2 regions of the Glutamicibacter sp. NPDC087583 genome follow, and region 2 is predicted to be linked to the other one. Evidence: riboswitches for the same ligand, from Rfam matches in the RefSeq annotation. Region 2 holds a riboswitch; the other holds the start of a gene.
What was found. Region 2 has a riboswitch for thiamine pyrophosphate ahead of thiO (glycine oxidase ThiO). Riboswitches for the same ligand answer to the same signal wherever they lie in the genome.
Positions count from the first base shown of each region.

Region 1: linked by a shared signal. The riboswitch ahead of thiC (phosphomethylpyrimidine synthase ThiC) and the one ahead of thiO (glycine oxidase ThiO) in region 2 are both predicted to bind thiamine pyrophosphate.

Region 1 is NZ_JBIUWY010000001.1:266,323-270,201, forward strand. Features, by position in the region: gene ACIOU9_RS01260 (DEAD/DEAH box helicase) at 1-295, shown strand, start outside; gene thiC (phosphomethylpyrimidine synthase ThiC) at 388-2,130, opposite strand; TPP riboswitch at 2,127-2,234, opposite strand; tRNA gene ACIOU9_RS01270 (tRNA-Thr) at 2,508-2,579, opposite strand; tRNA gene ACIOU9_RS01275 (tRNA-Thr) at 3,113-3,184, shown strand; tRNA gene ACIOU9_RS01280 (tRNA-Met) at 3,232-3,308, shown strand; gene ACIOU9_RS01285 (GTP pyrophosphokinase family protein) at 3,391-3,879, opposite strand, start outside.
Region 2 is NZ_JBIUWY010000001.1:450,306-454,184, reverse strand. Features, by position in the region: gene moeB (molybdopterin-synthase adenylyltransferase MoeB) at 1-867, opposite strand, end outside; gene ACIOU9_RS02240 (thiazole synthase) at 864-1,685, opposite strand; gene thiS (sulfur carrier protein ThiS) at 1,688-1,933, opposite strand; gene thiO (glycine oxidase ThiO) at 1,960-3,057, opposite strand; TPP riboswitch at 3,055-3,159, opposite strand; gene ACIOU9_RS02225 (GNAT family N-acetyltransferase) at 3,239-3,879, shown strand, end outside.

The sequences.
Region 1 (3,879 bases), 180 kb from region 2:
GTTGCCAGCAGAGCTGAGCAAGGACCAGTGGCGTGCACTGTCCAAGACCCGCATCGGCGGCGAGGCCATCGAGCTTGAGCTCGACAATGGCCGCAGCCCACGTCGCGACGACGAAGGCGACCGCGGTGGCTTCCGTGGCGGCCGTGGTGGCGGCTTCGGCGGCGGACGCAGCGGCGGACGTGGCGGTTTCGGTGGCGGACGCAGTGGCGGACGTGGCGGTTTCGGTGGCGGCGGACGCGGCGGCAAGGATCGCTTCAGCGATTCGGGCCGTAGCGGTGGACGTCGCGACTACTAAGCCAGTCGCACGCAGCTGAACAGCATTGAATAACGCCCTTGGGGCAAGCCGAAAGCTTGCCCCAAGGGCGTTTTTCGTGCGCCGCAGGCTATTTACGGAGCAGGAGTTCCCACCGGGATCCCGTCCCCGAGATAGACCGTGCCGCCGCTTTCAAGGAACTGCCTGCTTTTCTGCGCCATCCCGGCCAATGCGGCCTGCGCCTCGGCCGAGCCGTACTCGTCGCGGATATCCTGGGAGATGCGCATGGAGCAGAACTTCGGCCCGCACATGGAGCAGAAGTGGGCGGTCTTGGCCGGCTCGGCCGGCAAGGTCTCATCATGGAATTCCTGTGCGGTGACCGGGTCAAGGGACAACGCGAACTGGTCATTCCAGCGGAATTCGAAGCGCGCCTTGCTCAGCGCATCATCCCGCGCTGTGGCACCCGGGTGGCCCTTGGCCAGATCGGCGGCGTGCGCAGCGATCTTGTAGGTGATCACCCCGGTCTTCACATCATCCCGGTTGGGCAGTCCCAGATGCTCCTTGGGGGTGACGTAGCAGAGCATCGCGGTCCCGTACCGTGCGATCTCCGTGGCGCCAATGGCGCTGGTGATGTGGTCGTAGCCCGGGGCGATGTCGGTGACCAGCGGGCCCAGGGTATAGAACGGCGCCCCGTCGCACAGCTGCTGCTGGCGTTCCACATTCTCGCGCACCAGATGGAACGGGATATGCCCCGGGCCTTCGACCATCACCTGCACATCGTACTTCCAGGCGCGCTTGGTCAGCTCGGCCAGGGTGTCCAGCTCGGCGAACTGGGCGGCGTCGTTCGCATCTGCGATGGAGCCCGGGCGCAGCCCGTCGCCCAGCGAGAAGGCCACGTCGTACTGCGCGAAGATCTCGCACAGCTGATCGAAGTGGGTGTACAGGAAATTCTCCTGGTGGTGCGCCAAGCACCAGCCGGCCATGATGGACCCGCCACGCGAGACCATGCCGGTGACCCGGTTGGCGGTCAGCGGGATGTAGCGCAGCAGCACCCCGGCGTGGATGGTCATGTAGTCCACGCCCTGCTCGCACTGCTCAATGACGGTGTCGCGGAAGATCTCCCAGGTCAGTTCGTTGGCTTCGCCGTTGACCTTCTCCAACGCCTGGTAGATCGGCACGGTGCCGATGGGGACCGGGGAGTTGCGGATGATCCACTCGCGGGTGGTGTGGATGTCATCTCCGGTGGACAGGTCCATTACCGTGTCCGCGCCCCATTTGGCCGCCCACTGGAGCTTGGAGACTTCTTCTGCGATGGAGCTGGTCACCGCCGAGTTGCCGATATTCGCATTGATCTTGACCAGGAACGCCTTGCCGATGATCATCGGCTCGGATTCCGGGTGGTTGATGTTCGCCGGGATGATGGCTCGCCCGGCCGCGAGCTCGCTGCGCACCAGCTCGACATCGCATTCCTCGCGCAGGGCCACATAGCGCATTTCCGGGGTGATGATCCCGGCACGCGCATAGTGCATCTGCGTCACGCGGGCTCCGCCAACGGCCCGCAGTGGCGGGGCTGAGCGTCCGGCCCATTCCGCGCTGGCCGTGCCGCGGCGGACCGCTGAGCGTCCGTCGTCGTGCAGGTTGCGTTCGCGGCCTGCATAGGTTTCCACGTCCCCGCGTTCCAGGATCCACCGCTCGCGGAAGGGTTGCAGGCCTTGGGTGGGCTCGCTTCCCGGTCCGCTGGTGCGATATACCGCCAGCGGCTCGTTGGGCTGTCCATTGGGGGAGTCTGCCAATTGGATCTGCGTGACGGGAACAGAAATTCCCGCAGATTCACGGTAGGCAAGGGTGTGGGCAGGGTGCTGTTCAATTTGTTCCACTGGGGAAACTCACTTCCTTCGCCGGCATTACCCGGACAGGTTCAACGGTCGCGGACGGCGATAGCCCGATCTCAGCCCTTGCCAGGGCACCCGTGTGGTCGCGAACAACTTAGCACGCTTGCGAGGAGAAAACGCAAACCCAGTGGTCAGGGCCTGACATCAAGGAAGTGGGAAGGGCCGGCTGTGGCGGGCCAGGATGCTTTTCATTGGCCGGAGACTCTTGCCGGGGGCACCTGGAATCCGGGGCGCAAGACGCGGCCGATAGCCGGTGCTGCAGCTTGGGGTGCGCCTTGGGCCATGCTCGCAGTGGCTACACGGCATCTGCGGGATAAACGAAAAGAGAGGCAATCTGGAACCAGATTGCCTCTCTTATTTCGAGCCCCCTGCCGGAATCGATCCGGCGACCTCGTTCTTACCAAGAACGCGCTCTACCACTGAGCTAAGGGGGCAACAGGTAAATACTTTACACAGGTTTTTGAGGTTTGCAAAATCCGTCGGGAATTTGTTGCTGAGGTCACAATATTCCTACTCAAGACCGGAATGGGCGGCAAGGAGCTGTTGCCTTCCTGGCGGTTTCCAGCACCCCGGTTCACGGCCCGGGATCCAGCTGCCGGGCACCGGAGCCGTGCCTGGGCGCCTAGGTGGATCGGGTGTTGCCCAAGTGCCGCTCGGTCAGGGGTTCTGGAGTGGGAAAGGGTGTCAGCGTTCCGAAGTTCCAAGCGGGGTAATTCGATGCTTGGCCACCGGGGATGATCCGCGGGATTCTATCCTGCGCGTCATGGCAAATCCCCGATTGACCGCGAGGAGCACTCTCGTGAGCATCGTCACCAGGGCACTTTTTGTCCCACCCTTCGTCCCCGGGGTAGCGAGTAAGAGGATAAATAGCCATTGACTAGTGGTTTTACAGAATTCTCCTGGTCTTTTCCGGGGTGATCCGCCGATTTTTCTTTGCCGGGAAATCCGTGTAGAGTATTTACTCGTTGCCCCCTTAGCTCAGTGGTAGAGCGCGTTCTTGGTAAGAACGAGGTCGCCGGATCGATTCCGGCAGGGGGCTCTGAGTGAGAAGCATTCTTGGCTTCTACTGGATTGCTTCTCACTTGTGGCGGCGTAGCTCAGCTGGTTAGAGCGCACGACTCATAATCGTGAGGTCCCGGGATCGAGTCCCGGCGCCGCTACCAAATCAAAGATCCTCGGCCTCGGCCGAGGATCTTTTTTGGTTTCCGGCCCCGAAGCAGCATTGTCCTTCGAGGGCATGAACGGCTAGTGATCCAAGTCCTTCTCCTGGTTCCCGTCCTTGGCTTGCTGAGCCAGCGACAGCAGCCCCTGGATCGCTGTCGTATCGAAATCCGCCTCTTGGCTCGGTGCCTGATTGGCATCATGGCCGTGGACTTCGGTATGCAAGCGCTGCATCTGCATGTCGAGTTTCGTCGCCATGGCCGCCGCGTCGGCAAGCTCTTGCACTAGATGTTCTGGAACTTCGCCCTCGTACTTGTAGAAGATCTTATGTTCCAGGCTTGCCCAGAAATCCTGGGCAATGGTACGGATCTGCAGCTCCACCACGACATCGACCGGGCCATCGGATAAGTAGACCGGGATCTGCACGATCGCATGGACACTTTTATAGCCGTTGGGCTTCGGGTTCTTGATGTAGTCCTTGATTTGGAGGACCTTCAGGTCATTCTGCGAGGTTAGCGTGTTCAGAACCTTGTAGATGTCCTTGACGAAACTGCAGGTAATGCGCACGCCGGC
Region 2 (3,879 bases):
TTCTTCCGTTTCCAGCTCCGCTAGCTGCTGAACCGTGAGCTCCGGGACATGCCCTTCGGCAGCGCAGGAAACCGGCTGGTACTCCCCCAGCCCGGTCACCGGCTCACGTTGCGGATCCCTGGCGAATTCGAGGGTCCGCACAGTGGCTTCCAGCGCATCATAGAGCCAGAGCTTGCCGCTCAGGGTGGTCCCGATTCCGGTAATGAGCTTCAGGGCTTCGGCGCACATCACCGAACCGATAACGCCGCACAGTGCGCCGAAGACTCCTCCTTCGGCGCAGCTGGGCACGGAGTCCGCGTCGGGGATTTCAGGAAAAAGATCACGCAGCATCGGGCCGGTGCGCGGATCGAAGACGGACACCTGCCCGGAGAACTGGACGAGGGTTCCCCACACCAGCGGGGTGCCGGTGATTTCCGCGGCATCATTGGACAGGTACCGCGTGGCAAAGTTGTCGCTGCCGTCGATGACCAAGTCGTATTCACTGAAAAGCGCCACGGCGTTGGATTCATCCAGCTTTTCATCCACGGTGATGATCTGGACGTTCCGGTTCTGCTCGTGGGCCATCCGCCGCACCGAATCCACTTTCAGGCGCCCTGCATCCTGTTGCCGGTGCATGGTTTGTCGTTGCAGATTGGACAGCTCGACGGTGTCATCGTCGATGACCCCGAGGGTGCCGATTCCCGCAGCGACCAGGTAGCTGGCAATGGGACTGCCCAGGCCCCCGGCTCCGATAACCAGCACCTTGGCGTTGGCGATGCGGCGTTGCCCTTCTTCTCCCACCCCGGGCAGGGACAAGTGCCGGGAGTAGCGCGCCAGCTCTTCCGGTTCCAGCTCCGCGCCGGGTGCTACCAGGGCTTCCCGGCTCACGAGAAGTCACCGACCAGGGTTTGCATCATGCCTTCGTCCGGCGAGGAGGCCAGTGCGGTATCGCGGCGCGGGATCCGGCCAGCGAGCCGCGCGGCGCGCCCGGCACGCACAGCATCCTTCATGGCCCTGGCCATGAGCGGCGCGTTGTGCGCCCGGGTCACCGCGCTGGCCAGCAGCACCGCGTCGCAGCCGAGCTCCATGGCCAGGGCCGCATCCGAGGCGGTGCCCACCCCGGCGTCAAGGATCACCGGTACCTGCGCGCGGGAGACGATGGTGGAAATATTGTGCGGATTCAGGATCCCCAGGCCCGAGCCGATCGGCGCTCCGGCCGGCATGATTGCCGCAACCCCGGCGTCCTGCAGGCGTTGGGCAAGTGCCGGATCATCATTGGTATAGGCGAAGACCTGGAACCCGTCGGCCACTAGTTGCTCGGTGGCCGCATGCAGTTCCAGCGGGTCCGGCAGCAGCGTGTGCTCATCGGCAATGACTTCGAGCTTGATCCAATTGGTTTCCAGAGCTTCACGGGCCAGGTGCGCGGTGAGGATCGCATCGCGGGCGGTGAAGCATCCAGCGGTGTTGGGCAGCGCAATCACGTTGTTGCGCTGCAGCAGTTCATACACGTTGCCTGCGCCGGCCGCCGAAAAGTGGCGGATGGCCACGGTGGTCAGCTCCGTTCCGGAGGCCTGCAGGGCGCTTTCCAGGGAGGTCAGCGAACTCGCTCCCCCGGTGCCGAGGATCAAGCGCGAGGACAAGGTGCGTCCGGCGATCTGGAATGGGTCGCTGTGGATGTCCAGCTCGGTGATGTTGCGCGTTTCCATGCCTAGCCTCCCTGGGCCGCGGTAACGAGTTCAATGCTGTGCCCTTCGGCCAGCAGGTAGCTATTCCAGGCGCTGCGTGGAACGACAGCGCCATTGACGGCGGCGGCAACTCCGAGCTTGCTGCCGTCAGCGGCCACCGAGTTGGCGTCCAGTTCCTTGCCGATTTGCGTGCTGATGAATTCGCGAAGGGTGGTTCCTTCGTCCAGGTTCAGTTGCCGTGAATTGAAATTAATGCCGATGCTTGTCATGGTTGCTGCTCCGTTCGGTGAGCGGTCTAGGTTGCGTTGGCAAAGCGGTGGGGATCCACAGCCTGGTGCAAGGGGTGGGATTGGTGGCCGTGGGCGAGATCCGCAGTGAGCGTTGCGCCCAGCGGAGCCAGCAGCACGCCGTGCCGGGAGTACCCGGTGCAGAGCAGCAGCCCTGGATCAAGGCGTCCAAGCAGCGGCCGGTCATCTGGCGTGGCGGGACGTGCCCGGGCCGTTGCCTCGTTCAGCGTGTAGTCGCTGATGCCGGGGACCAGCTTTCTCGCGTTGTCCAGCAGCAGGTGCATCGCGCCAATGTTCACCGCTTGTTGCCGGTCTTCACGGACGCTGGCGCCAAGGACGAGGCTGCCGTCCCTTCTCGGCACCAGATACACCTGTTCCCGGTGCACGAGGCCGCGGATGGTGCGGGTGATGAGCGGCGGGCCTGCTGGTCCCTGGATCCGGAGGATGTCCCCGTAGACCGGGCGCAGCGGAAGTTCGTTCAAGCCATCGAGGGTGCCAAGACCGGTGGCCACGATGGTCTGCTCCGCTTCGAGGATTCGGCCCGATGCGGTCCGCACAGCGGTGGTCCGCTTCCCGTCGGTCACCAGTGCCTGCGCCCGTTCCTCGACCAGGTGCGGACGCAGATGCTCCAACAGGATCTTGACGATGGATCGAGGGTCGACCTGGTGGTCATCTTGGCACAGGACCGCGCCAGCAATATTGGCGGCCAAGGCTGGTTCGAGCTTGCGGGCTTGGCTGGGCAGCAGCTTTTGCGCTGACAGGCCGAGGGATATCTGCAGTTCGGCCAGCTCGTGCAGGGCTTCGCGGTCCGCAGGCTCTGCGGCGACAACGAGCGTGGAGTTCTGCAAGTAGTCCGGGCGTTGCCCGGTGGCCGATGCGATGCGCTCGATGAACTGCGGATAGGCGGCATTCGAGGCGGCAAGCAGCTGGTGCAACGGGCCATTGCCCCAGACCGTTTCAGCTGCCGGGGCCAGCATTCCTGCTGCCGCGTAGCTTGCACCTTGGCCGGGTGCCGGATCGATGAGGGTGACGGTGTGTGCGCGTGATTCCAGCTCGAACGCGACGGCCAGGCCGATTATCCCGGCGCCAACAATGTTGACATGCACAAGGGCACGCTTCCTTCCTACGGCGGCATGACCCGCATCAGGTGTAGCGGTCGGCTCGGTGCCCTCTCAGCCTGGTCGATTCAGGCTCCCGCGGATTACAGCGATTATAAGCATGATGCAGCTCATAAAGTCGAACTTCATTGAACGCAGTTCCGTCATCTTCTGTGATGTACTTGCTGACATGGCATTCCATGACTTCCCTATCGTGCTTCCCCAAGGTTCTGCGCTATCCAGCACCATCATCTCGTTGGAGCAAGAACTCTTGGAATCCAGCCAACGCCATAGCCAGGAGCAATTGCAGCGGCGCTTGCATCCTCGGTTCGCCGAGGTGGGAGCCAGCGGGCGAGTCTATGATCGCGAGGCCATCATTGCCCAGCTGGCCCGGGAGCCGGCACGGGATGCCGGGGCGTTGAAAGTCGAAAGCCCGGTGGCTCTCCAGCTTTCAGACCAGCTGGTGCTGCTGCGCTGGAAGCTGCTCGCCGGTTCCCCCAGCGAACGCAGTTCACTGTGGATCCATGAGCAGGGCCGCTGGCAGCTGCTCTTCCACCAGGGCACGGCCGCCGCTCATCCGCAGCCATCTGCAGGACCGGAGGAAGCCGTGCATGCCGGCGGTGAATTCTCGGTGCGCCGGCTGCGCCTTTCGGATGCCGAAGCGGTCTACGAGGCATTTTCCTCGAACCCCGACATGTTGCGCCAAGGCGACGCCGATTCCCCGCAAAAGGCTGAGTCGTATGTGCGCGCACTGCTGGAGGCCGGGGAACGCCAGCAGGCGTTGGCCGTCGCATATCGGGATCGGCTGGTGGGACTGGTGTGCGGTACGGT